DNA from 2 places in the Geobacillus stearothermophilus ATCC 12980 genome. Region 2 is predicted to be linked to the other one. Evidence: a T-box and tRNA genes for the amino acid it is inferred to sense, from the RefSeq annotation. Region 2 holds a T-box; the other holds one or more tRNA genes.
The links. A T-box is a leader RNA that pairs with one kind of tRNA and senses whether it is charged. The one in region 2 lies ahead of QSJ10_RS11240 (valine--tRNA ligase), so its partner is inferred to be a tRNA-Val.

Region 1: it has a tRNA-Val gene. The T-box ahead of QSJ10_RS11240 (valine--tRNA ligase) is inferred to sense a tRNA for this amino acid. The anticodon was not compared.

What each region holds. Positions count from the first base shown of each region.
Region 1 is NZ_CP128494.1:80,801-96,286, forward strand. Features, by position in the region: gene pabB (aminodeoxychorismate synthase, component I) at 1-878, shown strand, start outside; gene pabA (aminodeoxychorismate/anthranilate synthase component II) at 884-1,459, shown strand; gene pabC (aminodeoxychorismate lyase) at 1,467-2,342, shown strand; gene folP (dihydropteroate synthase) at 2,339-3,193, shown strand; gene folB (dihydroneopterin aldolase) at 3,186-3,545, shown strand; gene folK (2-amino-4-hydroxy-6-hydroxymethyldihydropteridine diphosphokinase) at 3,547-4,074, shown strand; gene QSJ10_RS00425 (helix-turn-helix domain-containing protein) at 4,026-4,247, shown strand; gene dusB (tRNA dihydrouridine synthase DusB) at 4,263-5,261, shown strand; gene lysS (lysine--tRNA ligase) at 5,592-7,076, shown strand; rRNA gene rrf (5S ribosomal RNA) at 7,584-7,700, shown strand; tRNA gene QSJ10_RS00445 (tRNA-Val) at 7,709-7,784, shown strand; tRNA gene QSJ10_RS00450 (tRNA-Lys) at 7,935-8,010, shown strand; tRNA gene QSJ10_RS00455 (tRNA-Leu) at 8,025-8,109, shown strand; tRNA gene QSJ10_RS00460 (tRNA-Gly) at 8,121-8,195, shown strand; tRNA gene QSJ10_RS00465 (tRNA-Leu) at 8,211-8,296, shown strand; tRNA gene QSJ10_RS00470 (tRNA-Arg) at 8,300-8,373, shown strand; tRNA gene QSJ10_RS00475 (tRNA-Pro) at 8,378-8,451, shown strand; tRNA gene QSJ10_RS00480 (tRNA-Ala) at 8,464-8,536, shown strand; rRNA gene QSJ10_RS00485 (16S ribosomal RNA) at 8,741-10,299, shown strand; gene QSJ10_RS00490 (hypothetical protein) at 10,392-10,535, shown strand; rRNA gene QSJ10_RS00495 (23S ribosomal RNA) at 10,693-13,620, shown strand; rRNA gene rrf (5S ribosomal RNA) at 13,861-13,977, shown strand; gene ctsR (transcriptional regulator CtsR) at 14,252-14,713, shown strand; gene mcsA (protein-arginine kinase activator protein McsA) at 14,728-15,276, shown strand; gene mcsB (protein-arginine kinase McsB) at 15,281-15,486, shown strand, end outside.
Region 2 is NZ_CP128494.1:2,066,616-2,082,101, reverse strand. Features, by position in the region: gene lonB (ATP-dependent protease LonB) at 1-1,377, shown strand, start outside; gene lon (endopeptidase La) at 1,608-3,950, shown strand; gene yihA (ribosome biogenesis GTP-binding protein YihA/YsxC) at 3,947-4,534, shown strand; gene QSJ10_RS11290 (LiaI-LiaF-like domain-containing protein) at 4,576-5,061, opposite strand; gene hemA (glutamyl-tRNA reductase) at 5,228-6,592, shown strand; gene QSJ10_RS11280 (cytochrome C assembly family protein) at 6,603-7,421, shown strand; gene hemC (hydroxymethylbilane synthase) at 7,437-8,369, shown strand; gene QSJ10_RS11270 (uroporphyrinogen-III synthase) at 8,366-9,133, shown strand; gene hemB (porphobilinogen synthase) at 9,134-10,108, shown strand; gene hemL (glutamate-1-semialdehyde 2,1-aminomutase) at 10,125-11,414, shown strand; gene spoVID (stage VI sporulation protein D) at 11,533-12,579, shown strand; gene ysxE (spore coat protein YsxE) at 12,624-13,652, shown strand; gene QSJ10_RS11245 (YszA family small membrane protein) at 13,690-13,878, opposite strand; T-box leader at 14,018-14,347, shown strand; gene QSJ10_RS11240 (valine--tRNA ligase) at 14,447-15,486, shown strand, end outside.

The sequences.
Region 1 (15,486 bases), 850 kb from region 2:
CGGTTTGGCCGCCCGTTGTCTCATCGGCTTGTCCATCGGTTTCCATGACAAAGGAGCAGTTTATGGAAGCGGTCCGCCGCGTTCAACATTATATTGCAGCGGGCGATGTGTTCCAAGTTAATTTGTCGGTGCGCCAGTCCCGTCCGCTGTTGACCCACCCGTTCGCTGTGTACAAACAACTGCGGACCATTAACCCGTCGCCGTACATGGCGTATGTGCATACCCCTGAATGTCAAATTGTCAGCGGTTCGCCGGAGCTGCTCGTCCGCAAGCAGGGAGAACGGCTGGAAACACGCCCGATAGCCGGAACCCGCTCGCGCGGACGCACGGAAGCGGAAGACGGGCAAATCGCCCGCCAACTGCTAGCCAGCGAAAAAGAGCGGGCCGAGCACGCCATGCTCGTTGATCTTGAGCGGAATGACCTTGGGCGTGTCTGTGTCTATGGGACGGTGCGTGTCGATGAGTGGATGACGGTGGAAAAGTATTCGCATGTGATGCATATTGTTTCCCACGTATCCGGCATCATGGCTCCGGAACATGATGCGTTTTCTGTTATTCGTGCGATGTTTCCCGGCGGAACGATCACCGGCGCTCCGAAAGTGCGGACGATGGAAATCATCGAAGAATTGGAGCCGGTTCGCCGCGGTTTGTACACCGGTTCGATCGGCTGGATCGATTTTCAAGGGAATATGGAGCTAAACATCGCCATCCGCACGATGGTTGTGAAAAACGGGCTGGCCCATGTGCAAGCAGGCGCAGGCATTGTCATCGATTCCAACCCGGAGCACGAGTACAAAGAATGTTTGAAAAAAGCCGCTGCCCTCTGGAAAGCGAAAGAGCTGAGCGAAGCAGAGACTTTATTTCAGAGCATGAGGTGAGAAGGATGATCGTCATGATCGATAACTATGATTCGTTTACGTACAATTTGGTGCAATATTTAGGGGTTTTAGGCGAAGAGCTGTTCGTAAAGCGGAACGACGAAATTACGGTGGACGAGATTGAGCAGCTTCATCCCGATTTTATCATGATTTCCCCCGGCCCATGTACACCGAATGAGGCGGGAATCAGCTTGGCCGTTATCGATCGCTTCGCCGGCCGCATCCCGATTTTTGGCGTCTGCCTCGGCCATCAGGCGATCGCCCAGGCGTTTGGCGGCCGCGTCATCCGTGCCCCAAGGCTGATGCACGGGAAAACGTCGTCCGTTTACCATGACGGGGAAACGATTTTCCGCGGCGTGCCAAGCCCGTTTACAGCGACGCGCTACCATTCCCTTATCGTTGAGAAAGAGACGCTTCCAGACTGTTTCATCGTGTCGGCTTGGACGGACGAAGACGAAGTGATGGCCATTCGCCATAAAACATTGCCAATCGAAGGAGTGCAGTTCCACCCGGAGTCGATTATGACCAGCCATGGGATGCAGCTGCTGAAAAATTTTATTGATACGTACAAAAAGGCGTGATGGGCATATGTATGTGTATGTCAATGGGGAGATTGTCCCGTATGAGGAGGCGAGGGTTTCGGCGTTTGACCACGGTTTTTTATACGGGATCGGCTTGTTTGAGACGTTCCGCACGTATGAGGGACATCCGTTTTTGCTTGACGATCATTTAGCGCGGCTAAATCGCGGGCTTTCCGAGTTGCGCATCCAAAAGCAGGTAAGCCGTGCGGAGGCGCTCGGGATCATCGAGCGGTTGCTCAGGGCCAATGGTCTTCAGGACGCCTATGTACGTTTCAACGTCTCGGCTGGGGTTGGCGGTCTTGGCTTGTCGATGGAGCAGTATAGCCATCCAACGGTGATCGTCTATATGAAGCCGCTGCCGCCATCCGCCCCTCCAGAAGGGAAAGAAGGGGTCGTTTTAACAACGAGGCGGAACAGCCCTGAAGGCGATGAACGGTTAAAATCGCATCATTATTTAAACAATATAATTGGAAAGTGGGAGCTTGGCCGCCGTGTGGATGTGGAAGGCATTTTTTTAAATCGGGACGGGCAAGTAGCCGAGGGAATCGTTTCGAATATTTTTTGGGTCAAGGACGGCGTTGTCTACACCCCGGCGCCGTCTGTCGGCATATTAAACGGCGTTACGAGGCAGTTCGTCATCGCCTTGCTCGAACGGCTTCATATCCCGATTAAAGAGGGAGCGTATCCCCTGTCCCATTTGCAGGAGGCTGATGAGGTCTTTATTACGAATTCACTGCAGGAAATTGTGCCGCTTCACTGCATCGGCCGCCGCTCTTATAGCGGAAAACATGGCCCGGTGACCTGTGCGCTGCAACATCATTACCGCCGCTTTACCGATACATTATGGACGAGGAACGAACTGAAAGAAAGGATGAACGAATGATGGCAACGATGACGCGTTCCTTTGTATTAAAATGCCGCGGGCATGAGCTGGATTTGCGCCAAAAAACGTTGATCATGGGCATTGTCAATGTGACGCCTGACTCGTTTTCCGACGGCGGCCGGTTTTATGAAGTGGAAAAAGCGGTCGAGCATGCGAAACGGCTCGTGGCGGAAGGAGCCGACATCATTGACATCGGCGGTGAATCAACTCGTCCGGGGGCGGATCCAGTGCCGCTTGATGAAGAGCTACGGCGCGTCATTCCGGCAGTCAAAGCGATCGCCGATGCGGTGGACGTGCCGATTTCCGTCGACACGTATAAAGCCGAGGTCGCAAGGCAGGCCATTGAAGCGGGAGCGCATATCATCAACGACGTTTGGGGCGCCAAAGCCGATCCGGATATGGCCCACGTCGCCGCTTCGTACGGAGTGCCGATCATTTTAATGCACAACCGTCACGATATGGCATACCGCGATCTCATTTCCGACATGATCGCCGACTTGAAGGAGAGCATCCGTATTGTCAAACAGGCGGGAGTAAAAGAGGAAAACATTATTGTAGATCCGGGGATCGGATTTGCCAAAACGGTTGAACATAACCTGGAAGTGATGCGGCGTCTCGATGAGTTTGCTGCTTTGGGATACCCACTTTTGCTTGGCACATCGCGCAAACGGTTTATCGGCCATGTGCTCGATGTGCCGGTTGAGGAGCGGGTCGAAGGAACGGGGGCAACAGTTTGCCTTGGCATCGTGAAGGGGGCGCATATCGTCCGCGTCCATGACGTATTGCCGATCGCCCGCATGGCGAAAATGATGGATGCGATGCTCGGGAAAGGAGAGAGCGGCCATCGATAAAATTTATATTCAAGGTATGGAATTTTACGGTTATCACGGAGTGCTCCGAGAAGAAAACGTCCTCGGCCAGCGGTTTTTGGTCGATGTGGCCCTTGAGCTCGACTTGCGTCCAGCCGGCCGGAGCGACCGTCTCGAGCATACGGTGAACTATGCGGAAGTATACGAGCGCTGTCGGACGATCGTGGAAGAGAGGACGCTCGCCTTGATCGAAGCGGTTGCCGAGGCGATCGCGGATGAGCTGCTTGCCGCTTTCCCCGCCGTTCAGCGGTGCACGGTGAAAGTAATCAAGCCGAATCCGCCCATTCGCGGCCATTATCAGCATGTCGCCGTTGAAATCTACAGGGGGCGGTAAGGTGGAAAACATTGCGTATATTGCTTTAGGTTCCAACCTTGGAGATCGTGCGTACTATTTGCGTTCAGCCGTCGCGGCGCTTCATCGCCATAAGGGAATTTTTGTCACATCGGGTTCGTCCATCTATGAAACCGACCCGGTCGGTTACGTCAACCAAGACAAGTTTTTAAACATGGTGATTGAGGTGGCGACCGCTTTGTCGCCATTTGCTTTGTTTGACGTGACGCAACAAATCGAACAGGAATTTGGCAGGAAAAGGGAAACTCGCTGGGGGCCGCGCACGTTAGACCTTGACATTTTGTTGTACAATCATGAAAATATTGAGACAGAGCGACTTGTCATTCCGCATCCGCGCATGGCGGAGCGGGCGTTTGTTTTAATCCCATTGCTCGAGATCAATTCCCATTTGACAATACCGAACGTTTCGGAACCGTTAGCAGACATTATTGACCGACTACCCGACAAAAAAGGAGTTCGTGTATGGAAGCAGAAAGATGGGGAAGACGTATTCGCGCTTTTCGAAAGCTGAAAGGATATACACAAGAAAAGTTGGCCAAGGAACTCGGCATTTCCGTTTCGATTCTCGGCGAAATTGAACGGGGGAACCGGATGCCGTCCGACACGCTTGTCGGACAGATCGCCGAGCGGCTGAACGTATCGGTTGAGGAGCTGGCACCGCCAAATTTCGAATCAAACAGGTAGAAAGGAGGCGTTTTTATGTTTCGCATTGGTGATGTGGAAATTCAAAACCGTGTCGTCCTTGCGCCGATGGCAGGCGTGTGCAATTCGGCTTTCCGCCTGACCGTAAAGGAGTTCGGCGCCGGTCTTGTATGCGCAGAGATGGTGAGCGATAAAGGAATCGTATACAACAATGAAAAGACGTTAAATATGCTCTATATCGACGAACGCGAAAAGCCGCTCAGCTTGCAAATTTTCGGCGGTGAAAAGGAAACACTTGTCAAAGCAGCGAAATTTGTCGACAAAAATACAAATGCCGATATTATCGACATCAACATGGGCTGCCCAGTGCCGAAAATTACGAATTGCGATGCCGGAGCGAAATGGCTCCTCGACCCGAACAAAATTTACGATGTCGTCGCCGCCATTGTCGACGCCGTCGAAAAACCCGTCACGGTCAAGATGCGAATCGGTTGGGATGACCAACATATTTACGCTGTTGAAAACGCCCAAGCGGTCGAACGCGCCGGCGGCAAAGCCGTCGCCGTCCATGGACGGACAAGGGTGCAAATGTATGAAGGGAAGGCGAATTGGGACATCATTAAGCAAGTCAAAGAGGCCGTCAACATTCCAGTCATCGGAAACGGTGATGTCAAAACGCCGCAGGATGCCAAGCGGATGCTCGAAGAAACTGGGGTTGACGGCGTGATGATCGGGCGGGCGGCGCTCGGCAACCCGTGGATGATTTATCGCACGGTCCGCTATTTAGAAACAGGGGAGCTCATTCCCGAACCGACCCCAAGGGAAAAAATCGATGTCTGCCTGTTGCACTTGGACCGTCTGATCGCCCTTAAAGGCGAGTATATTGCGGTGAAAGAAATGCGCAAGCACGCGGCTTGGTATTTAAAAGGCATCCGCGGGGCGGCGAAAATCCGCAACGCCATCAACGAGTGCGAGACGCGGGACGAATTGACCGCGCTCTTGCTTCAAGTCGCCGAAGAAGCGGAAAGCCGGGCGGCGAACGCCGAAGCCGTTTAACGGATTTCCGAAAGAAGTCTCCCACCTCAAGGAACGCGAAGGGTGTAACCCAGTGAGTAAGTGGGAGATGAATATTGGTTGGCGTTAGCCAACGAATAGGATAGAATATGGCTAGAACGGACACCTTCGGAACGAAGGGAAGCGTAAAGGGTTCTGGTGTGTGGCTTACCGTTCGGCGAACACGCACAAGTCGCTTGAAGCCTTCACCTCTAAGCGAAGCGTAGGTGGCGGGTAGTTCACACAACGGAGATGACGTTCGTGCAGCGGAAGACTGCCAGCGGGTGCTGGCAGTATTTTTCGTAAAAAATCGCTAAATGGAGTGAATGAGGTATGAGCCATGAAGAATTGAACGACCAATTGCGCGTCCGCAGGGAAAAGCTGAAAAAAATTGAGGAATTGGGTGTCGATCCGTTTGGCAAACGGTTCGAGCGCACGCATAAAGCGGAAGAGCTGTTTGAACTGTATGGAGATTTGTCAAAAGAGGAACTCGAAGAGCAACAAATCGAAGTCGCCGTCGCCGGCCGCATCATGACAAAGAGAGGCAAGGGAAAAGCGGGCTTTGCTCACATCCAGGACGTGACGGGACAAATTCAAATTTACGTCCGCCAAGACGATGTTGGCGAACAGCAATACGAGCTGTTTAAAATCTCCGACCTCGGCGACATCGTCGGCGTGCGCGGCACGATGTTTAAAACAAAGGTCGGCGAACTTTCGATCAAAGTATCGTCGTATGAATTTTTAACAAAAGCGCTGCGTCCGCTGCCGGAAAAATACCACGGCTTAAAAGATATCGAGCAGCGCTACCGCCAACGCTACCTCGATTTAATTATGAATCCGGAGAGCAAAAAGACGTTCATCACCCGCAGTCTCATTATTCAATCGATGCGCCGCTATCTTGACAGCCATGGCTACTTGGAAGTCGAAACACCGATGATGCACGCCGTAGCAGGCGGTGCGGCGGCGCGCCCGTTCATTACGCATCATAATGCGCTCGATATGACGCTGTATATGCGGATCGCCATCGAGCTGCATTTGAAACGGCTCATCGTCGGCGGCTTGGAAAAAGTGTATGAAATCGGGCGCGTTTTCCGGAATGAAGGCATTTCCACCCGCCATAACCCGGAGTTTACGATGCTCGAATTGTACGAGGCGTATGCCGACTTCCGCGATATCATGAAATTAACGGAGAACTTGATCGCTCATATTGCCACGGAAGTGCTTGGCACAACAAAAATTCAGTACGGCGAACATCTTGTCGACTTGACGCCTGAATGGCGGCGCCTCCATATGGTCGATGCGATCAAGGAATATGTCGGCGTCGATTTCTGGCGGCAGATGAGCGACGAAGAGGCGCGGGAGCTGGCCAAAGAACACGGTGTCGAAGTCGCGCCGCACATGACGTTCGGCCATATCGTCAATGAATTTTTTGAACAAAAAGTAGAGGATAAACTGATCCAGCCGACGTTCATTTACGGCCACCCGGTCGAAATCTCGCCATTAGCCAAGAAAAACCCAGACGACCCGCGCTTTACCGATCGGTTTGAGCTGTTCATCGTCGGGCGCGAACATGCGAACGCCTTTACGGAACTAAACGACCCGATCGATCAGCGTCAACGGTTTGAGGAGCAGCTGAAGGAGCGCGAACAAGGAAACGATGAAGCGCATGAAATGGACGAAGATTTCCTCGAAGCGCTCGAATACGGCATGCCGCCGACGGGCGGACTCGGGATCGGGGTCGACAGGTTAGTCATGCTTTTGACCAATTCACCGTCTATTCGCGATGTATTGCTCTTCCCGCAAATGCGCCATAAATAACCACGATCGTCCCCTGTTGCGAACAACGGCAGGGGACAGTTTGTTATGAGAACTCGATTCAAGAAAAAGCCGGCTGCTGCCAGCCCCTAAGAAGGCCGGTGAAAAACAACGGATTCGTTTGGTTTTTGAGAAATCGAAAGGAACGAAGTTATAGTGTTGCAAAGTTTCTCAATTTGCCGCCCGTCCTAGACAAATGGAAAGATCTAAACCGGAAAATCGTTGATCATTACTATCGTCTTGGCAAATCATATTTGCATCATACACCACTCGCATTTGCCTATAAAACGTACCAACGATAATTTTCGTTCGACGATTGACTTTTAGTCATAGAATGTATATAATGAGCAATGTTGTTTTTGAGAACAAAACAAAAAACGAAATGAGTTGACAAGCTTTCTTCAGTGTGTTATATTATGATAGCACGTGAGACGTCAATAATGACGAACAAAAGGATATTGACAAGCAAACAAATTTGGTTATAATATAACTTGTCTGTTCTGTTGACTGCCTAGTGATGATAGCGGAGGGGAAACACCCGTTCCCATCCCGAACACGGAAGTTAAGCCCTCCAGCGCCGATGGTAGTTGGGGCCAGCGCCCCTGCGAGAGTAGGTCGTCGCTAGGCAACAGCGTGGAGGATTAGCTCAGCTGGGAGAGCACTTGCCTTACAAGCAAGGGGTCGGCGGTTCGATCCCGTCATCCTCCACCATTTATATACCATGAGCCATTAGCTCAGTAACGAGCGCTGCATCTTTGAGTTCGCTGCGAGTTGCCTCGGCGCACTGAGCTTCCTTGAAACAGCTAGTAGAGGAAGAGGCAGGTAGAGCTCATCAGTACGTAGAGTGTTATGATCAACTATGAGCCATTAGCTCAGTAGGTAGAGCATCTGACTTTTAATCAGAGGGTCGGAGGTTCGAGTCCTCCATGGCTCACCACCAACTATATATTTGCGGGTGTGGCGGAATTGGCAGACGCGCTAGATTCAGGGTCTAGTGCCCTTTACGGGCGTGGGGGTTCGAGTCCCTTCACCCGCATAATGATTTGGGCGGAAGTAGTTCAGTGGTAGAACACCACCTTGCCAAGGTGGGGGTCGCGGGTTCGAGTCCCGTCTTCCGCTCCATTTATTTGCCTGTTAGCCGGGGTGGCGGAATTGGCAGACGCACAGGACTTAAAATCCTGGGGTAGGTAACTACCGTGCCGGTTCGAGTCCGGCCCTCGGCACTTGCGCTCGTAGCTCAATTGGATAGAGCATCTGACTACGGATCAGAAGGTTAGGGGTTCGAATCCTCTCGAGCGCGTTAGCGGGAAGTAGCTCAGCTTGGCAGAGCACATGGTTTGGGACCATGGGGTCGCAGGTTCAAATCCTGTCTTCCCGATAGCGTCCGCATGGGGCCTTAGCTCAGCTGGGAGAGCGCCTGCTTTGCACGCAGGAGGTCATCGGTTCGATCCCGATAGGCTCCATTATCGTTCCTTGAAAACTGAACGAAACGAAGCGCGACGAAAAGCGGAGGTTCGCGGGTCGCCGCGACGGGCAAATGTTCTTCGCCTGCAAGGGTGCTTGCACCCGGAAGGTGAAGGTTATTTGACCCCGAGCGGCGGCGGACCGAAGCTGGACAATACGAAAAGCAGAGGTCCGCATTGGCCGAAGCAAAAGCCAATCAACTTTCTTTGGAGAGTTTGATCCTGGCTCAGGACGAACGCTGGCGGCGTGCCTAATACATGCAAGTCGAGCGGACCGGATTGGGGCTTGCCTTGATTCGGTCAGCGGCGGACGGGTGAGTAACACGTGGGCAACCTGCCCGCAAGACCGGGATAACTCCGGGAAACCGGAGCTAATACCGGATAACACCGAAGACCGCATGGTCTTCGGTTGAAAGGCGGCCTTTGGGCTGTCACTTGCGGATGGGCCCGCGGCGCATTAGCTAGTTGGTGAGGTAACGGCTCACCAAGGCGACGATGCGTAGCCGGCCTGAGAGGGTGACCGGCCACACTGGGACTGAGACACGGCCCAGACTCCTACGGGAGGCAGCAGTAGGGAATCTTCCGCAATGGGCGAAAGCCTGACGGAGCGACGCCGCGTGAGCGAAGAAGGCCTTCGGGTCGTAAAGCTCTGTTGTGAGGGACGAAGGAGCGCCGTTCGAAGAGGGCGGCGCGGTGACGGTACCTCACGAGAAAGCCCCGGCTAACTACGTGCCAGCAGCCGCGGTAATACGTAGGGGGCGAGCGTTGTCCGGAATTATTGGGCGTAAAGCGCGCGCAGGCGGTCTCTTAAGTCTGATGTGAAAGCCCACGGCTCAACCGTGGAGGGTCATTGGAAACTGGGGGACTTGAGGGCAGGAGAGGAGAGCGGAATTCCACGTGTAGCGGTGAAATGCGTAGAGATGTGGAGGAACACCAGTGGCGAAGGCGGCTCTCTGGCCTGCACCTGACGCTGAGGCGCGAAAGCGTGGGGAGCAAACAGGATTAGATACCCTGGTAGTCCACGCCGTAAACGATGAGTGCTAAGTGTTAGAGGGGTCACACCCTTTAGTGCTGCAGCTAACGCGATAAGCACTCCGCCTGGGGAGTACGGCCGCAAGGCTGAAACTCAAAGGAATTGACGGGGGCCCGCACAAGCGGTGGAGCATGTGGTTTAATTCGAAGCAACGCGAAGAACCTTACCAGGTCTTGACATCCCCTGACAACCCAAGAGATTGGGCGTTCCCCCTTCGGGGGGACAGGGTGACAGGTGGTGCATGGTTGTCGTCAGCTCGTGTCGTGAGATGTTGGGTTAAGTCCCGCAACGAGCGCAACCCTCGCCTCTAGTTGCCAGCATTCGGTTGGGCACTCTAGAGGGACTGCCGGCGACAAGTCGGAGGAAGGTGGGGATGACGTCAAATCATCATGCCCCTTATGACCTGGGCTACACACGTGCTACAATGGGCGGTACAAAGGGCTGCGAACCCGCGAGGGGGAGCGAATCCCAAAAAGCCGCTCTCAGTTCGGATTGCAGGCTGCAACTCGCCTGCATGAAGCCGGAATCGCTAGTAATCGCGGATCAGCATGCCGCGGTGAATACGTTCCCGGGCCTTGTACACACCGCCCGTCACACCACGAGAGCTTGCAACACCCGAAGTCGGTGAGGTAACCCGCAAGGGAGCCAGCCGCCGAAGGTGGGGCAAGTGATTGGGGTGAAGTCGTAACAAGGTAGCCGTACCGGAAGGTGCGGCTGGATCACCTCCTTTCTAAGGACGAAAAGCGGAAGCGCCGCGTTCGGCTCTCGAAGCCAAATGTTCTTCACCCGGAGGGGTGCTGGCACCCCGAGGGGGAAGGTTATTTGGCAGAAGAGAGCCAGGCGCTGGAGCTAGACAAGACGAAAAGCGAAGGCCGCAATGGCCAACTGTCGATACACAGCGCTTCTGTTTCGTTCAGTTTTGAGGGAGCGAGTCATGTTCTCTCAATGACAAAAATCGTTCCTTGAAAACTAGATAACCGGAAAAGCGGAGGCGAGCGTTTCGCCGCGATGGGCAAATGTTCTTCGCCTGCAAGGGTGCTTGCACCCGGAAGGCGAAGGTTATTTGACCCCGAGCGGCGGCGAGCCGACGCTAGACAATAAGGAAGAAGCCGAGAGCGCTGTAGGTTAAGCTAGAAAGGGCGCACGGTGGATGCCTTGGCACTAGGAGCCGATGAAGGACGGGGCAAACGCCGAAACGCTCCGGGGAGCTGTAAGCAAGCGTTGATCCGGAGATGTCCGAATGGGGGAACCCACTGTCCGTAATGGGGCAGTATCCATGCCTGAATCCATAGGGCATGGAGGGCACACCCGGGGAACTGAAACATCTTAGTACCCGGAGGAGAAGAAAGCAAACGCGATTCCCTGAGTAGCGGCGAGCGAAACGGGAACAGCCCAAACCAAGAGGCGTGCCTCTTGGGGTTGTAGGACCGCTCATTGTGGGAGTGAGAAAGGAACGGGGTAGACGAACCGGTCTGGAACGGCCGGCCAGAGAAGGTGACAGCCCTGTAGTCGAAACTTCGTTCCCTCCCGAGCGGATCCTGAGTACGGCGGGACACGGGAAATCCCGTCGGAAGCAGGGAGGACCATCTCCCAAGGCTAAATACTCCCTAGTGACCGATAGTGCACCAGTACCGTGAGGGAAAGGTGAAAAGCACCCCGGAAGGGGAGTGAAAGAGAACCTGAAACCGTGTGCCTACAAGTAGTCAGAGCGCGTTCATGCGTGATGGCGTGCCTTTTGTAGAATGAACCGGCGAGTGACGATGGCGTGCGAGGTTAAGCCGAAGAGGCGGAGCCGCAGCGAAAGCGAGTCTGAACAGGGCGAAAAGTACGTCGTCGTCGACCCGAAACCAGGTGATCTACCCATGTCCAGGGTGAAGGCCGGGTAACACCGGCTGGAGGCCCGAACCCACGCACGTTGAAAAGTGCGGGGATGAGGTGTGGGTAGGGGTGAAATGCCAATCGAACTTGGAGATAGCTGGTTCTCCCCGAAATAGCTTTAGGGCTAGCCTCGGGATGGAGAGTGTTGGAGGTAGAGCACTGATTGGGCTAGGGGCCCTCATCGGGTTACCGAACCCAGTCAAACTCCGAATGCCAACGACTTATGCCCGGGAGTCAGACTGCGAGTGATAAGATCCGTGGTCGAGAGGGAAACAGCCCAGATCGCCAGCTAAGGCCCCAAAGTGCACGTTCAGTGGAAAAGGATGTGGAGTTGCAAAGACAACCAGGATGTTGGCTTAGAAGCAGCCACCATTTAAAGAGTGCGTAATAGCTCACTGGTCGAGTGACTCTGCGCCGAAAATGTACCGGGGCTAAACGTGCCGCCGAAGCTGCGGGATGACCGTTGGTCATCGGTAGGGGAGCGTTCTAAGGGCGTTGAAGCCAGACCGGAAGGACTGGTGGAGCGCTTAGAAGTGAGAATGCCGGTATGAGTAGCGAAAACAGAGGTGAGAATCCTCTGCGCCGAAAGCCTAAGGGTTCCTGAGGAAGGTTCGTCCGCTCAGGGTTAGTCGGGACCTAAGCCGAGGCCGAAAGGCGTAGGTGATGGACAACAGGTTGAGATTCCTGTACCACCTCCTTCCCGTTTGAGCGATGGGGGGACGCAGGAGGATAGGGCGAGCAGGCGGCTGGAAGAGCCTGTCCAAGCCGCAAGGCTGATCCGTAGGCAAATCCGCGGATTGTAAGGCCAAGCGGTGATGGCGACGGAGTCATCCGGAAGTCCCCGATTTCACACTGCCAAGAAAAGCCTCTAGCGAGGGAAGAGGTGCCCGTACCGCAAACCGACACAGGTAGGCGAGGAGAGAATCCTAAGGCGCGCGGGAGAACTCTCGTTAAGGAACTCGGCAAAATGACCCCGTAACTTCGGGAGAAGGGGTGCTCGTTTGGGTGAAGAGCCCGAACGAGCCGCAGTGAAAAGGCCCAAGCGACTGTTTATCAAAAACACAGGTCTCTGCGAAGCCGAAAGGCGACGTATAGGGGCTGACACCTGCCCGGTGCTGGAAGGTTAAGGGGAGCGCTTAGCGGAAGCGAAGGTGCGAACCGAAGCCCCAGTAAACGGCGGCCGTAACTATAACGGTCCTAAGGTAGCGAAATTCCTTGTCGGGTAAGTTCCGACCCGCACGAAAGGTGTAACGACTTGGGCGCTGTCTCAACGAGAGACCCGGTGAAATTATACTACCTGTGAAGATGCAGGTTACCCGCGACAGGACGGAAAGACCCCGTGGAGCTTTACTGCAGCCTGATATGGAATTTTGGTATCGCTTGTACAGGATAGGTGGGAGCCTGGGAAGCCGGAGCGCCAGCTTCGGTGGAGGCGGCGGTGGGATACCACCCTGGCGGTATTGAAATTCTAACCCGCACCCCTTATCGGGGTGGGAGACAGTGTCAGGCGGGCAGTTTGACTGGGGCGGTCGCCTCCCAAAAGGTAACGGAGGCGCCCAAAGGTTCCCTCAGAATGGTTGGAAATCATTCGGAGAGTGCAAAGGCACAAGGGAGCTTGACTGCGAGACGGACAGGTCGAGCAGGGACGAAAGTCGGGCTTAGTGATCCGGTGGTTCCGCATGGAAGGGCCATCGCTCAACGGATAAAAGCTACCCCGGGGATAACAGGCTGATCTCCCCCAAGAGTCCACATCGACGGGGAGGTTTGGCACCTCGATGTCGGCTCATCGCATCCTGGGGCTGTAGTCGGTCCCAAGGGTTGGGCTGTTCGCCCATTAAAGCGGTACGCGAGCTGGGTTCAGAACGTCGTGAGACAGTTCGGTCCCTATCCGTCGCGGGCGCAGGAAATTTGAGAGGAGCTGTCCTTAGTACGAGAGGACCGGGATGGACGCACCGCTGGTGTACCAGTTGTCCCGCCAGGGGCACCGCTGGGTAGCTATGTGCGGACGGGATAAGCGCTGAAAGCATCTAAGCGTGAAGCCCCCCTCAAGATGAGATTTCCCACCGCGTCAGGCGGGTAAGATCCCTCGAAGATGACGAGGTCGATAGGTCCGAGGTGGAAGCGTGGCGACACGTGGAGCTGACGGATACTAATCGATCGAGGGCTTAACCTAACAAGAAAAGTGGAGGCCGCCTGCTTATCGGCGAGGCGCGCTGGAGGGCCTGCGAGCGGGCTTAGCCCGCCGCAGCAGGACCGAAGCGTCGCGAGCCGATGGCGGCCGGAACTAGACAGCGAAAAGCGCAGGCGAGCGGCGGCGAGCCGGAGCTAGACAATGAAAAGTGAAAGCGTCCCGGCTTCTTCCTGAAACGGTTATCTAGTTTTCAGGGAACGAATTCCTAACAACCTCATATGGCCTAGTGGTGATAGCGGAGGGGAAACACCCGTTCCCATCCCGAACACGGAAGTTAAGCCCTCCAGCGCCGATGGTAGTTGGGGCCAGCGCCCCTGCAAGAGTAGGTCGCTGCTAGGCTAAGCAGAAAGCACGCCTTTTTCTTCATTAGGAGAAAAAGCGTGCTTTTTCGTTTATCTGACCGAGAAGCGTTTTACTGGGCGAAAAAACGGATATTCTATAGATAGTCTCCCTTGTTTCGGTAGCCCTTGCAATTTTTCGTCATACATTGTATAGTAAAAGCAAGGTCAAATATAGTCAAAGTCAACAAGATGGCGGTGATGCTTCTTCCCAAGGAATGCCCGTTTATTATTGGGCAGGGAGCAGCTTGGTTGTGAGGAAGGTGGGAGGTAGAGTGCCAAACATTTCCGACATTATCGAGCAATATTTGAAGCAAGTACTCAATATGAGCGACCAAGACATCGTTGAAATTAAACGAAGTGAAATTGCTAATAAATTCCGATGTGTTCCCTCGCAAATCAACTATGTCATCAACACGAGATTCACGCTCGAGCGCGGATATATTGTTGAAAGCAAGCGCGGTGGCGGCGGCTATATCCGCATTATGAAAGTAAAGACGAAAAGCGAGGCGCAGCTGATTGACCAGTTGCTCGAGCTGATCGACCACCGCATCAGCCAGTCGAGCGCCGAAGATGTGATAAAACGACTTATGGAAGAAAAGGTGATTTCGGAGCGGGAAGCGAAAATGATGTTGAGCGTGATGGATCGCTCCGTTTTATATATCGATTTGCCCGAGCGGGATGAACTGCGGGCGCGCATGTTAAAGGCGATGCTGACGTCGCTAAAGTATAAGTAGGGGAGGGGAAGGCATTGATTTGCCAAGAATGCAAGCAACGCCCGGCGACGATGCATTTTACGAAAATAGTCAACGGGGAAAAAACGGAATTTCACCTTTGCGAGCAATGCGCCAAAGAACATGGTCATACGTTTATGCTCTATGGCCATGACGACTTTCCGCTCAACAATTTGTTAGCGGGGCTTCTCAACTTTCAAGCTCCGATGAAAGAAGTGACGGCCAATGCGTTCCCGAATCCGGATTTGCTTCAATGCGAGACGTGCCAAATGACATACCACCAGTTTACGCAAATTGGGCGGTTCGGTTGCGCCGACTGCTATCGGACGTTTGCCCGTTACCTTCCGCCGATTTTAAAACGGCTTCATAGCGGAAATACTGCTCATTCAGGGAAAATTCCGAAGCGAAAAGGCGGCGTCCTCCATTTGCGGAAGCAGCTGGCCACGTTGAAACAAAAGCTTCAGGAATTAGTTGCCCGCGAGGAATTTGAGCGGGCGGCCGAGGTGCGCGACCAGATTCGTTCGTTAGAGGACGAACTTCGCCGACGTGGAGAGGGGGAGATGTAGCGGTATGTCATTTGGAAAGTTTTTCAACACAGCGGTCAGCGCTTGGATGAGCCAGGAGGGGCCGAATTCGGACATCGTGTTGAGCAGCCGCATCCGGCTGGCGCGCAATATTGTTGATTTTCGTTTCCCAACGCTGTTTAGCAGCGAAGAGGCGAAACAAATCGTTGCCTTGTTTGAGCGCGCGTTCGTCCATCGTCCGTATGGGGAAGC
Region 2 (15,486 bases):
GGCGTCGGCAAGACGGCAGCTGCTCGGCTCGTGCTTGAGGAAGCGAAAAAAAATCCGCTCTCCCCGTTTAAGAAAAATGCGGTGTTCGTGGAGCTTGACGCGACGACGGCGCGTTTTGACGAGCGCGGCATTGCCGATCCGCTCATCGGTTCGGTGCACGACCCGATTTACCAAGGGGCCGGGGCGATGGGGCAAGCCGGCATTCCCCAGCCGAAGCAAGGGGCGGTGACGAACGCCCACGGCGGCGTTTTATTCATCGACGAAATCGGCGAGCTTCATCCGATCCAAATGAACAAGCTGCTGAAAGTGCTTGAGGACCGGAAAGTATTTTTTGAAAGCGCCTATTACAGCAAAGAAAATCTGCAAATCCCAAGCCATATTCACGATATTTTCCAAAATGGACTGCCGGCTGATTTCCGTCTTGTCGGGGCGACGACGCGCACGCCGAACGAAATTCCTCCGGCCATTCGCTCTCGTTGCCTGGAAGTATTTTTCCGTGAATTGGACCAAGATGAGATCGCCCTCATCGCCAAAAAGGCGGCGGAAAAAATCCGCCTGAACGTGTCAGAAAGCGGCATTCGCCTGCTTGCTGCCTATGCGCGCAACGGGCGGGAGGCGGTGAACATGATGCAAATCGCCGCCGGTCTTGCCATTACGGAAAACCGCGACAAAATTTTGGATAAAGACATTGAATGGGTCATTCATTCAAGCCAAATGGCCCCGCGCTATGAAAAGAAAATTGCGTCCGCCCCGGCGGTCGGCGTCGTCAATGGCCTTGCCGTGTACGGCCCGAACACCGGCGCGCTTCTTGAAATTGAAGTGACCGCCTTGCCGGCGAAAGGAAAAGGGACGATCAACGTCACGGGCATTATTGAGGAAGAGAGCATCGGCAGCGCCGAAAAATCGGTGCGCCGCAAAAGCATGGCGCGCGGTTCAGCAGAAAACGTCATCACTGTGTTGCGGGCGATGGGCGTGCCGGCCGACCGTTACGACATTCATGTCAACTTCCCGGGCGGGGTGCCGGTTGACGGCCCTTCAGCCGGGGTGGCGATTGCAGTCGGCATTTATTCCGCCATTTACCAGCTTCCAGTCGATCATACGGTCGCGATGACCGGAGAAATCAGTATCCGTGGCTGCGTGAAACCGGTCGGCGGCGTGTTCGCCAAAATCAAAGCGGCCAAACAAGCTGGGGCGAAAAAAGTCATCATCCCGATTGAGAATATGCAATCGTTGCTAGGCGAAGTCAGCGGCATTCAAATCATCGCCGTCCGCCGCCTCGAGGAAGTGCTCGTCCATGTGTTCGACGAAGAGGCGCTCCGCCGCGGCTCCGTGCTGCTGCCAGCGGCTATGGACCGCTCGGAGAAAAAGCTCGTCTAGCCAAAGGAAACGGCGGCAAGGCGAACGATTGGCAACGAAAGCGGGCGATCCGCTCGCAACCGAGTCGGGCGGTTCGCCCGGCCTCTCTTTTATGTACGGCTTCGGCGCAAGCGGATCGTCGCTGAAGTCGGTTTTTCTTTGCATGCAGATGGAGCGCCGCGCGCTTTTTCGTTCGTCAAATTTTACAAACCCGGCTACCGTACTATACAATAAACGAATAGAAGCGAGAGATGGAGGTGTTCGGCGTGAACGGAAAGAAAAAGGAGACGGTCGTTCCGCTTTTGCCGCTGCGTGGGCTGCTCGTGTTTCCGACGATGGTGCTCCATTTGGATGTCGGGCGCGAGAAATCGGTCAAAGCGCTCGAACAAGCCATGGTTGAGGATCATATGATTTTGCTGACGTCGCAAAAAGACGTTGCCATCGACGAACCGGACATGGATGACTTATATAAAATGGGAACGATCGCGCGCGTCAAGCAACTTCTAAAACTCCCGAACGGCACGTTCCGCGTGCTTGTCGAAGGCGTCGCTCGGGCGCTCATTACGGAAGTGATCAGCGAGGAGCCGTACTTTCTCGTCAAAGTCGAAAAGTTTGCTGATCGGGCGGCGAAAGATTTAGAAGATGAGGCGCTCAAGCGGACGATGCTTGAATATTTCGAGCAGTACATAAACTTGTCCAAGCGGCTGTCGGTCGACATTTACGCCTCGATCGTCGACATCGATGAGCCGGGGCGAATGGCGGACATCATCGCCTCGCACTTGCCACTTAAGCTTGAGGAAAAACAGCGTATTTTAGAAACGATCGACGTGAAAGAGCGCCTCAATAAAATCATCCAAATTTTGCACAACGAAAAAGAAGTGCTCCAGCTTGAGAAAAAGATCAGCGCCCGCGTCAAGCAGTCGATGGAGCGGACGCAAAAAGAGTATTATTTGCGCGAGCAAATGAAGGCGATTCAAAAAGAGCTTGGCGAAAAAGAAGGAAAAACGGGCGAAGTCGAGGAGCTGAAAGAAAAAATCGAGGCGGCCGGCATGCCGGAGCATGTGAAACAAACGGCATTGAAGGAGCTTGACCGCTATGAAAAAATTCCGGCGACCTCAGCGGAAAGCACAGTCATTCGCAACTACCTCGATTGGCTCATCGCCTTGCCGTGGTCGAAAGAAACAGAAGACATCCACGACATTAAGCAGGCGGAAGCGATTTTAAACGAGGAGCATTACGGGCTCGATAAAGTGAAAGAACGGGTGCTTGAATTTTTATCTGTCAAACAGCTGACGAAATCGTTAAAAGGTCCGATTCTTTGCCTCGCCGGACCGCCGGGGGTCGGCAAAACGTCGCTCGCTCGCTCGATCGCCAAAGCGCTCGGCCGCCGCTTCGTCCGCGTTTCGCTCGGCGGCGTCCGCGACGAATCGGAAATTCGCGGCCATCGCCGCACGTATGTCGGCGCCATGCCGGGACGCATTATCCAAGGGATGAAAAAAGCAGGCACGATCAACCCCGTCTTCTTGCTTGATGAAATCGACAAAATGTCGAGTGATTTCCGTGGCGATCCATCGGCGGCCATGCTGGAGGTGCTTGACCCGGAGCAAAATCATACGTTCAGCGACCATTACATTGAAGAGCCGTACGATTTGTCGAAGGTAATGTTTATTGCGACTGCCAACTATTTGGCGGCGATTCCGCAGCCGCTGTTGGACCGGATGGAAGTGATTGAGATTCCGGGCTATACCGAAGTTGAAAAGCTCCATATTGCGAAGCGGCATTTGCTGCCGAAGCAGCTCGATGAGCACGGCTTGAAAAAAGCGGCGCTGCAAGTGCGCGATGATGCGATGCTTGCCATCATCCGCCATTATACGCGCGAAGCTGGAGTGCGGGAGCTGGAGCGACAGTTGGCGGCGATTTGCCGGAAGGCGGCCCGCCTCATTGTCTCCGGTGAGAAAAAACGGGTCGTCATCACAGAAAACAATCTCGAAGAATTTTTAGGAAAACGAAAATACCGCTATGGACAGGCGGAAGCGGAGGACCAGATCGGCGTGGCGACCGGTCTTGCGTACACCGCGTTTGGCGGCGATACGCTCGCCATTGAGGTGTCGCTCGCGAAAGGTAACGGCAAACTTGTGTTGACCGGAAAACTCGGCGATGTGATGAAAGAATCGGCGCAGGCGGCGTTCAGTTATGTTCGATCGCGCGCTGAGGAACTCGGCATCGATCCGAAATTCCATGAAATGTACGATATCCATATCCATGTCCCGGAGGGTGCGGTGCCAAAAGACGGGCCGTCTGCAGGCATTACGATCGCCACCGCACTCATTTCCGCGCTGACGGGCAAGCCGGTGAGCCGCTTTGTTGGCATGACCGGCGAAATTACGCTGCGCGGCAGGGTGCTTGCGATCGGAGGCTTGAAAGAGAAAACGTTAAGTGCCCACCGCGCCGGGCTGAAAACGGTCATTTTGCCAAAAGACAATGAAAAAGATTTAGCGGACATTCCGGAAACGGTGAAGCGCGACTTGCGCTTTGTGCTCGTCTCCCATCTCGATGAGGTGCTGCCGCACGCGCTGGTGGGGTGGAAGCGATGAATGTGAAGAAAGCAGAGCTTGTGACCAGTGCCGTCAAGCCGGAACAATATCCGGACGGCGGACGGCCAGAGGTGGCGCTCGCCGGCCGTTCGAACGTCGGCAAATCATCATTCATCAACAAAATGATCAACCGGAAAAACTTGGCGCGCACCTCCTCAAAGCCAGGGAAAACGCAAACGTTGAATTTTTATTTGATTAACGACTCGTTTTACTTTGTGGACGTGCCAGGTTATGGTTTCGCCCGCGTGTCGAAGCAGGAGCGGCAAAAATGGGGGAACATGATGGAGACGTACTTTACGACGCGCGAGGTGCTTAAGGCGGCGGTCCTGCTCGTTGATTTGCGCCATCCGCCGACGAAAGACGATGTGATGATGTACGAGTTTTTGAAACATTACGAGATCCCGGTGATCGTCATCGCGACGAAAGCGGATAAAGTGCCGCGCGGCAAGCATCAAAAACACGCGAAAATCGCGCGCGAGACGCTGCGGATGGCTGACGGCGACCCGCTCATTTTGTTTTCCGCCGAGACCGGACAAGGGAAAGACGAAGCATGGGCGGCGCTTTTGCCGTTTGTGTCCTCATGACGAAAACACCAGCGATTCCGCTGGTGTTTTCACTTCCAAGGCTATTTTCGCCTAGTCCATAATAGATAGACGCCGATGGCGATGAGTCCGAGCGGCCAAAACTTCCAGACAGAGGAAAGTCCGGCTTGGACGAGGTGAAAGAACGGCTGGCCGCGCCCGGAAAACGTCAGCACGACAGCGAGAAGCAAGAAAAGTACGCCAAAGCCGGCCCCGCCTTTTTGTTTGCGGCTGCTGGCGAAAAAAGCGAACGCAATGAGGAAAAAAAACATGTTCACGCCGCGGGGCCAGGCCGAAAATGCACTCGCAAGGAGCAACTCAACGCCAAATCCGAGTAAAAGAAAGCCGGGGAAAAGGTAAGCATATTCACGCGCTGAATGCGCCTGGCCAAGCAAAGCCGCGCCGCAAATGGCAAGCAAGGCCGGCCACCCTTGGAAGAAATGGAAAAGGGGGGATTCCAACTGTCCGGCGAGAAAATACAGCCCGAGGCCGATGAACAAGATGCCGGCGAATACCGTTCGGGTTTTCATGATCGTCGCGTCCTCCGTTTCCCTTTTGGACATGTTTATGATAGAATGATCACTGTCTACAGTTTAGCATAGCTTTGGAGGCATGTTCACAATTTTTTTAAATCGGAACGATGGACAGTTGTGATATAATGATGGAAGGGATTCGGTCAATAAGGGGGATGGCATCGTGCAAATCGTAGTCGTTGGCGTCGACTATAGAACCGCCCCTGTAGAAATCCGCGAAAAGCTCGCGTTTGCAGAAGCGGAACTCGGTGCGGCGATGAAACAGCTCGCCGAGCAAAAAAGCGTACTCGAAAATGTGATCGTCTCGACGTGCAACCGGACGGAAGTTTATGCAGTGGTTGATCAACTGCATACCGGACGTTACTATATGAAAGCATTTTTAGCCGAATGGTTTGGCGTCAAAGTGGAAGCGATTGCTCCGTATTTGCGTGTGCTTGAAGGAGAAGCGGCCATAAAGCATTTGTTCCGCGTGGCGGCCGGCCTTGATTCGATGGTGCTTGGGGAAACGCAAATTTTAGGGCAAGTGAAAGACAGCTATTTGCTCGCTCAAGAGGTCGGGACGAGCGGCACGATTTTCAATCATCTGTTCAAGCAGGCGGTGACCTTTGCGAAGCGCGCCCACTCGGAAACGGGCATCGGCGCGCACGCTGTATCGGTCAGCTATGCGGCGGTTGAGCTGGCGAAGAAAATTTTCGGCCGCCTTGCCGGCAAGCACGTCTTGATTATCGGGGCCGGCAAAATGGGGACGCTGGCGGCGCAAAACTTGTACGGCAGCGGCGTCGGGAAGGTGACGGTTGTCAATCGGACGCTTGAAAAAGCGAAACAGCTTGCTAAGCAGTTTGCCGGCGAAGCGAAGCCGCTCGGCGAATTGTCATGCGCTTTGCTGGAAGCAGATATCGTCATCAGCTCGACGGGAGCCAAAGGCTATATTTTGACGAAGGAAATGGTGGCGCCGCTTGAGAAAATGCGCAAAGGCCGCCCGCTCTTTATGGTTGACATCGCGGTGCCGCGCGATTTGGATCCGGCGTTGGCTGATTTGGAAACGGTGTTTTTGTACGACATTGACGATTTGCAAGATGTGGTGGCGGCCAACTTGGCGGAACGGCAAAAGGCAGCGGCTCGCATTGAAACGATGATCGAAGCGGAACTTATGGCGTTTAGCCAATGGCTGCAGACGCTCGGCGTCGTGCCAGTCATTGCCGCATTGCGCGAAAAGGCGCTGGCCATTCAAGCAGAAACGATGAAAAGTTTGGAGCGGAAACTGCCGCATTTGTCGGAGCGCGACTGGAAAGTGTTGAATAAGCATACGAAAAGCATTATTAACCAGCTGCTCCGCGATCCGATTTTGCAGGCGAAGGAACTCGCCGCCGGCCCGAATGCCGAGGAGGCGCTTTTGCTGTTTATGAAAATTTTCAATATCGAAGATGCGGTGAAAGCCGAGCGGCATATAGAGCAGGCGAAATCCGTGCAATGCGATGAACAAGACGCGGAAGCGGTCCGTGCCGCCCGCCCATCATGGCAGCTGTAAGGTGGGATGGATGGTGGCGCTGTTGTATGAGTTGTCCATTTTGCTTTACATCGCTTCGATCCTATTCTATTTCATCGATTTTTTGCAACAAAACCGGAAGGCGAACGACATCGCCTTCTGGTTGCTTTCTATTGTGTGGCTTTTGCAGACAGTGACGTTTGTTTCTCGCATCATGGAGACGAAGCGCTTTCCGATTTTAACGATGTCGGAAGGGCTTTATTTTTACGCTTGGCTGCTCATTACGCTGTCGCTCGTCATCAATCGGCTGCTGCGCGTCGATTTCATCGTCTTTTTTACGAACGTGCTTGCTTTTTTTATTTTGGCCATTCATACGTTTGCACCGTCTTCGCAGTCGCCGGCTGTTGCGGAGCGGCTCGTCTCGGAGCTGCTGATCATCCACATCACCCTTTCGCTCGGAGCGTATGCGGCGTTTACGCTGTCGTTTCTGTTTTCGGTGCTTTACATGTTGCAGTACAGTTTGCTGAAAAAGAAAAAGTGGGGGGCGCGCCTTTGGCGCATGGCGGATTTGTCGCGGCTTGATTGTTTGTCGTATGTTTTAAACGCGCTCGGCTTGCCTATGTTGTTATTAGGGCTCATTCTTGGCGTGATTTGGGCGTATATTCAAATCGGCCATTTCCATTGGTATGATGCGAAAGTGCTTGGGTCGTTTGTCGTTCTTCTCGTCTATGGCGTCTATTTTTACAAGCGAGCCGTCCGGCAGATGCAAGGGAAGGCGATCGCGCTATGGAATATCGGTTCGTTTTTATTTTTGCTTGTCAACTTTTTCTTGTTTGGTAGTTTGTCAAAATTTCATTTCTGGTATTCGTAATCGAGGTGGAACGAGATGCGGAACATTGTCGTTGGCTCGCGGCGCAGCAAGCTTGCCTTGACCCAGACGAAGTGGGTGATCAACGAATTGAAACAGCTTGGGGCGCCGTTTACGTTTGAAGTGAAAGAAATCGTCACGAAAGGAGATCGGGTGCTTGATGTTACGCTCTCGAAAGTCGGGGGCAAAGGGTTGTTTGTGAAAGAGATTGAGCATGAATTGCTCGCCGGCGGCATCGATATGGCGGTCCATAGCATGAAAGATATGCCGGCTGTGCTGCCCGAAGGTTTAGTGATCGGTGCGGTTCCGCGCCGCGAAGATGCACGCGATGTGCTTGTCAGCAAAGGAAACCGGATGCTCTCCGACTTGCCGCCTGGGTCGGTCATTGGCACGAGCAGCTTGCGCCGTTCGGCGCAGCTGCTTGCCTATCGCCCGGATTTGACGATCAAATGGATTCGCGGCAATATTGACACAAGGTTGGCGAAGCTCGAAAGCGAAGAGTACGATGCGATCGTGTTAGCGGCGGCGGGTCTTGCGCGCATGGGTTGGGGCGATGACGTCATCAGCGACTATCTTCCTTTTGATGTCTGTGTTCCGGCGGTCGGCCAAGGGGCGCTGGCGGTCGAATGCCGGGAGGATGATGACGAATTGCGCCAATGGCTCAGCCGGTTAAACGACGAGCAAACCGAGCGGGCTGTTCGGGCGGAGCGCGCCTTTTTGCAGCAAATGGAAGGAGGCTGTCAAGTGCCGATTGCCGGCTATGCGGAAGTGAAGGAGGGGACGGTGCGTCTTACCGCGCTTGTCGCCTCCCCGGATGGCAAAGAAATGTATAAAGAAATCGTCACTGGCGCCGATCCGGAAGCGGTCGGCCGACAGGCGGCTGCTGTCTTGATCGAACAAGGGGCGAAAGCGCTCATCGAGCGGGTGAAACAGGAGTTGAGCCAATCATGACACACAGCGCGCTCGCCGGCAAAACGGTGCTCGTGACGCGCGGCAAAGAGCAGGCGGCATCGTTTTCTGCCAAGCTGCGCGCTGTCGGCGCCGTGCCGGTCGAGATCCCGCTCATTGCCATCCGACCGGCGGCGCCGGAAGAAATCGCTTCTATGGTTGAGCGGCTTGGCGAATACCGTTGGCTCGTTTTCACAAGCGCGAACGCCGTCCGCTTCTTTTTTCCGCACGTTTCGTTGCCGCGGCCGCTGCCGAATGTCGCCGTCGTCGGGCGGAAGACGGCGGCCGCGCTCGCCGAGCATGGTCTTTCCCCGGCGCTTGTGCCGGATGATTACACCGCTGAACGGCTGGCTGACTTGCTCATGCCGCGCGTCAAACAAGGCGACCGGGTGCTGTTTGTCAAAGGCAATTTGGCGCGCCCGACCTTACCTGAGGCGTTGCGAAACGCCGGCGCCGCGGTCGACGAGCTCACGGTGTATGAGACCGAGCCTGATGAAAACGGCCGGGAGCGGTTGTTGTCGCTGCTGCGCCGGCGGGAGCTTGATGCGGTCACCTTGATGAGCCCGTCGGCGGTCGACAGCCTTGTCCGCCTTCTCGACAAAGAAGTGGATGCCCTTCTTTCCGGTGTTGCGGTCGCCTGCATCGGACCGGTGACGAAAGAAGCGGCCGAGCGGGCGGGCATTCCGGTCCATATTTGTCCGACGGATTACACCACGGATGGTATAATCAAAGCGATGGAACAATATTTTTCCATGGAGGGACGATGAATGGCACTGTCATTTGACCGCCATCGCCGTTTGCGGCAAACGGCTGTGATTCGGGCGATGGTGCGTGAGACGCATCTTCGCGTCGAGGATCTCATTTATCCGCTGTTTGTGGTCGAGGGAAGCGGCATTAAGCGGGAAGTGCCGTCGATGCCAGGGGTTTACCATTTATCGCTTGACCGTTTATCTGAGGAAGTGGACGACATCGCCAAGCTTGGCATTCCCGCCGTCATGGTGTTTGGTGTGCCGAATGAAAAAGATGAAGTCGGTTCGCAGGCGTATTGCGAAACAGGGATTGTTCAGCGGGCGATCCGCCAAATCAAAGCTGAACACAAAGATCTAGTCGTCATTGCGGATACGTGTTTATGTGAATATACGAGCCACGGCCATTGCGGCGTCGTCGAAAACGAGCGCGTGCTGAACGACCCGTCGCTCGAGCTCCTCACCAAAACGGCGGTGAGCCAAGCGCAAGCCGGCGCCGACATCATCGCGCCGTCGAACATGATGGACGGCTTTGTCGCCGCCATTCGCCGTGGGCTTGATGAAGCAGGGTTTGAGTATGTGCCGATCATGTCGTATGCAATCAAATACGCTTCGGCATTTTACGGCCCGTTCCGTGATGCCGCCGACAGCGCGCCGCAGTTTGGCGACCGGAAGACGTACCAAATGGATCCGGCCAACCGCCTTGAGGCGTTTCGCGAGGCGGAGTCGGATGTCAAAGAAGGCGCTGATTTCTTGATGGTGAAGCCAGCGCTTGCCTACATGGATATTATCCGCGACGTCAAAAACCGTTTTCCGCTTCCGCTTGTCGCCTATAACGTGAGCGGCGAGTATGCGATGGTCAAAGCGGCGGCGCAAAACGGCTGGATCGATGAGAAGTCGGTCGTCATGGAAATGTTGACAGGGATGAAACGGGCGGGCGCGGATTTGATCATTACGTATTTTGCCAAAGATGTCGCCCGCTGGCTGGCTGAATAGAGAGGAGGGCGGAAGCATGCGAAGCTACGAACGGTCAAAAACCGCTTACGAAGAAGCGGTGAAATTGATGCCGGGAGGGGTGAACAGCCCGGTGCGCGCCTTCAAGTCGGTCGGGATGACGCCGATTTTCATGGCGCGCGGCCAAGGAGCGAAAATTTACGATATTGACGGCAATGAGTACATTGATTACGTACTGTCATGGGGTCCGCTCATTTTAGGGCATGCCAACCCGCAGGTCGTGGAAGCGTTGAAGCGCGTGGCGGAACAAGGCACAAGCTTTGGCGCTCCGACATTGCTTGAAAATGAGCTCGCCAAGCTCGTGATTGAGCGGGTGCCGTCGGTGGAAATCGTGCGGATGGTCAACTCCGGTACGGAGGCGACGATGAGCGCCCTCCGCTTAGCGCGCGGCTACACGAAGCGCAACAAAATTATCAAATTTGAAGGCAGCTACCACGGCCACGGCGATTCGCTGCTCATTAAAGCCGGCTCCGGCGTGGCGACGCTCGGCCTGCCGGACAGCCCGGGCGTGCCGGAATCGGTCGCCCAGCATACCATCACGGTGCCGTACAACGATTTGGACAGCGTCCGCTATGCGTTTGAGCGGTTTGGCGAAGACATCGCCGCGGTGATCGTCGAACCGGTCGCCGGCAATATGGGCGTCGTTCCACCAGTGCCTGGCTTTTTGGAAGGGCTACGCGAGGTGACGAAACAATACGGAGCCTTATTGATTTTCGACGAGGTCATGACCGGGTTCCGCGTCGATTACCACTGCGCCCAAGGGTATTATGGCATTGAGCCGGATTTGACGTGCCTTGGCAAAGTGATCGGCGGCGGCTTGCCGGTTGGGGCGTACGGGGGCAAAGCCGAGATCATGGAGCTTGTCGCGCCGAGCGGGCCGGTGTACCAAGCCGGCACGCTCTCCGGCAATCCGCTCGCCATGACGGCCGGGTACGAGACGCTCCGCCAGCTGACGCCGGAAACGTACGAAGAGCTTGGCCGCAAAGCGGCGCGCCTTGCGGATGGGCTTCATCAGGCAGCAGAGAAATACGATATCCCGCATACGATCAACCGCGCTGGGTCGATGATTGGCTTTTTCTTCACGAACGAGCCGGTGGTCAACTACGAGACAGCGAAAACGTCCGACTTGGAGCTGTTTGCCGCCTATTATCGGGAAATGGCGAATGAAGGCATTTTCCTGCCGCCGTCGCAATTTGAAGGGCTGTTTTTGTCGACGGCGCACAGTGATGATGATATTGAATATACGATTGCCGCTGCTGAGCGGGTGTTTGCCCGTCTGCGCGGATAAGGAAAGGGGCTGCCGACCGTCGGCAGCCCAATTTTTTATCATACCGCCTCGTTTCCGTTCATACAATGGATAATGTCATAGAAATTATTTGCCGAAGGGACGGAAGGAGGAGGCCCGGTTGGAGCAATCGTATTTGCGTTTTTCATTGGAAGAATCGGTCTGGTTTAAAAGAGGACAGGAAGTCGCCGAGTTTTTATCCATTTCTCTTGATCCGGTCATTTCCGTCGATGAGTACGACCAATATATTACGATCCGCGGCGCGCTTGAGTTGAGCGGCGAATTCCACCAAGCGGGCGAAGGGCAGGCTGAAGCGGATGACGATGTGTTTGAGCTGGCTGGTTATCGGTTCATTCAGCACATTTCGGTGCGCGAAGACGGGATCAGCGAACTGTCGCACCGCTTTCCAATCGATATTACGATTCCAAAAAACCGCATTCGTTCCCTTGAGGATGTGTACGTGACGGTTGAATCGTTTGATTATGATTTGGATGAAAACGGGAGATTGCTGATCACTGCCGACATTTCGATCAGCGGCATCAGTGAAGCGCCGCTTGACGATGATTTGCCGGACGATGAGGAGGACGATGAGCCGCTGTTTGCCCCGTTTGAATCAATCGCCCGCAAGGAAGCGGCCGGTAAGGAAGCGTTTGCTTCCGCGGATGATCTCACCGATGAGGCGGATGAACAGCCGGTTTTTGCCGCCGACGAAACGACCGTTTCCGTCATGGAGCCGGCCGCCATGCGTCATGAAGAAACGGAGGCTGAGGAAGAAGAGGAGGCCAAAGAGCCGTTTTTGCCGCTTGAGACGGAAACGAAGGAGGTCAGCGCACAGACGGAGGAAGACATCGCTTCGCTGCTGCCGCCAACTGAGGCGAAGGTATCGATCGGGGCGGCGAAAAAGGCGGTTGAGGAAGAAGAAACGAAAACAAAAAGCGAAAATGCGCTTTACTTGACGAAACTGTTTGCGAAAAGCGAGGAGAAAGAGTTTACGAAACTGAAAATTTGCATCGTCCAGCAAGGAGATTCATTGGACAAGATTGCCGAACGGTATGATGTGACCGTCTCGCAGCTTTTGCGCGCCAACGATTTGGAAGGCCCAGATGACGTGCACGAGGGGCAGCTGCTCTATATTCCGGCCATGGCGGGAAGCCGTCCTTTCTCATGAAAGGAACGCTTTCCGTTTCTTTTGCCGATAAGGGGGCGTAACAAATGGCCGCACAGGCTGACCGATATGAGGCTGTGCTCGCCCAGTACGGTCTTCGTCCAGAGCGCATGGAGCAGCGAGGCAAAGCCGTCAAAGTATACACGAACCGCGGTGTTTTCGCCTTAAAGCCGCTTGAAAGCGAGCAAGAAGCCGCCGCCGTTTGGCAGTCTCTTCAGCATGGCGGCCCCCATTGTCTCCCGCTTTACCTGACGCGGCGGCGGTCGCTGTTTGCCACAGAAGGCAGGCGCCTTTATTATTTGCAAGCATGGCATGACGGCGAATCAAAGGTGGAGAAGGATGCGGTGGACGCCTTTTTTCGCGAGCTCGCCCGCCTCCATCGCGCCACCGTCCGTACGATCGAGGTGAGTGAGGAAGAGGCGGCGGCGTACCGAAAGCAAAAAAAGGACGAATGGCAACGGGCGCGGATGGTTTGGGAAGAACGGATTGAGCGGTACGAAGCGGCGTGGTACATGTCTCCGTTTCAGCTCCAATGCTGCACCTATTTTCATGAGGTGATGCGCGCGTACTCGTTCGCTGAAGAACGGCTCGATGTGTGGGAAGAGACGCTCAAAGAGACGAAGCAATGGCGCATCGCCTGGGTGCACGGCAAAGCGCGCCTCTCCCACCATCTCCCGCCGTATTGGATCAGTTGGGAGCGGGCGCATTGGAATTCGCCGCTCTTTGATGTGATCGCCGCGCTCCGTTTTCACGTACAGACAATGCCGCCGCTTGGGCGCGAGTGGCTTGAAGGGATGGGGGAGTACGAGAAGGAGCTGCCGCTGTCCGACGGGGAGCGGGCGTTTTTATACAGCCATTTGGCGGAGCCGCGTGGGTTTGTCCGCTGTTTGGAGCGGTATGAGGCCGCTTCGCGGAACGAGCGGAACGAACGGGAATATGTGACCGCGCTGCAACGTTGTTACTGGGCGTTCAAAAACATGGAGGCCGTTGTCATGCATCTTGTCCAACGCGACGCCGCGCAGCAGGAAGAGGCGATGGATAATGAACAGCCGGCGGATGAAAGCAGCAATGGTTAAATGGATTTTGAATCCAGCCCAACAAAACGGCGTCGCACTAAATCCATTCCAAATGGAGCGCCACGGCAATGAAAACGAAGATGGCCAATAAAATGACATCAAACGTCGTTGGCAGAAAAATGGTGCGGATCGCTTGAAAAATGGTGAGCGGGATGATCACTTGGGCGCAGACGGCGCGCACTTGCCGAAGCCAAGGCGGCCATGAATACGGGTTGAATCGCCGCATCGGTGTTCCCTCCTTCTCCGGTTTACTATACAATATGAAACGTGCGGTGGTTTGTCACCAAATGCACACGGATGGAATAAATAAATAAAAACTTGGCAAAGATGATGGACAATGGTAGTATAATAATCGAATCATGACGACAAAAGCGAAGACGGGGAGGAGTACAGCGGTCCGCGCCTGCAGAGAGGGAAATCAGAAGCTGCGAGATTTCCTAGGATGACGGCTGCTGGAAGGTCGCCCTTGAGCTGCTTCTTTGAAAGGCGCTGCTGCCGAGTAGAGGAAGCCGGCATCATGCCGTTATGCCAATGAAGCGCTTAAGCTTCTAGAAGGCCGGTCAACTAAACTGATTGTGGGCTCGCCAGCCGATGTTTCACCGGTGGGTTGGCCGTGTTGCGGTTCTCTTCATCACCAGCCTTCTAGGCTTAAGAAAAAAGGTGGTACCGCGAAAGCAGCTCCTTTCGTCCTTTTCGGATGAAAGGGGCTTTTTTGCTTGCCGGCTGCGCGGCATTGCTTAGTGGGAAGCCGCCGTCGCCGCATTGTCCATCATGTTGAAGGAGGGAAATGAAACATGGCACAGCACGAAGTGTCGATGCCACCCAAATACGATCATCGCGCCGTTGAAGCCGGGCGCTACGAATGGTGGCTGAAAGGAAAATTTTTTGAAGCGACCGGTGATCCGAACAAACGACCGTTTACGATCGTCATCCCGCCGCCCAACGTCACCGGCAAATTGCACTTAGGGCATGCGTGGGATACGACGCTGCAAGACATCATTACGCGCATGAAGCGGATGCAAGGGTATGACGTTTTGTGGCTTCCGGGAATGGATCACGCCGGCATCGCCACCCAGGCGAAAGTCGAGGAAAAATTGCGCCAGCAAGGGCTGTCGCGCTACGATTTAGGCCGGGAAAAATTTTTAGAAGAAACGTGGAAGTGGAAGGAAGAATACGCCGGCCATATTCGCAGTCAATGGGCGAAGTTAGGGCTTGGGCTTGATTACACGCGCGAGCGGTTTACGCTTGACGAAGGGCTTTCCAAAGCGGTGCGCGAAGTGTTCGTCTCGCTCTACCGGAAAGGGCTCATTTACCGCGGCGAATACATCATCAACTGGGATCCGGTGACGAAAACCGCGTTGTCGGACATTGAGGTTGTTTATAAAGAAGTGAAAGGCGCGCTCTACCATATGCGCTATCCGCTCGCCGACGGCTCCGGCTTCATCGAAGTGGCGACGACCCGTCCGGAGACGATGCTCGGTGACACGGCCGTTGCCGTGCATCCGGATGACGAGCGGTACAAGCACTTGATCGGCAAAATGGTGAAACTGCCGATCGTCGGCCGCGAAATTCCGATCATCGCCGATGAGTACGTCGATATGGAATTCGGCTCTGGGGCGGTCAAAATTACGCCGGCGCACGACCCGAACGACTTTGAAATCGGCAATCGCCACAACTTGCCGCGCATTCTCGTCATGAACGAAGACGGCACGATGAATGAAAACGCCATGCAATACCAGGGGCTTGACCGGTTTGAATGCCGGAAGCAGATCGTCCGCGATTTGCAAGAACAAGGCGTCCTCTTTAAAATCGAGGAGCACGTGCACTCAGTCGG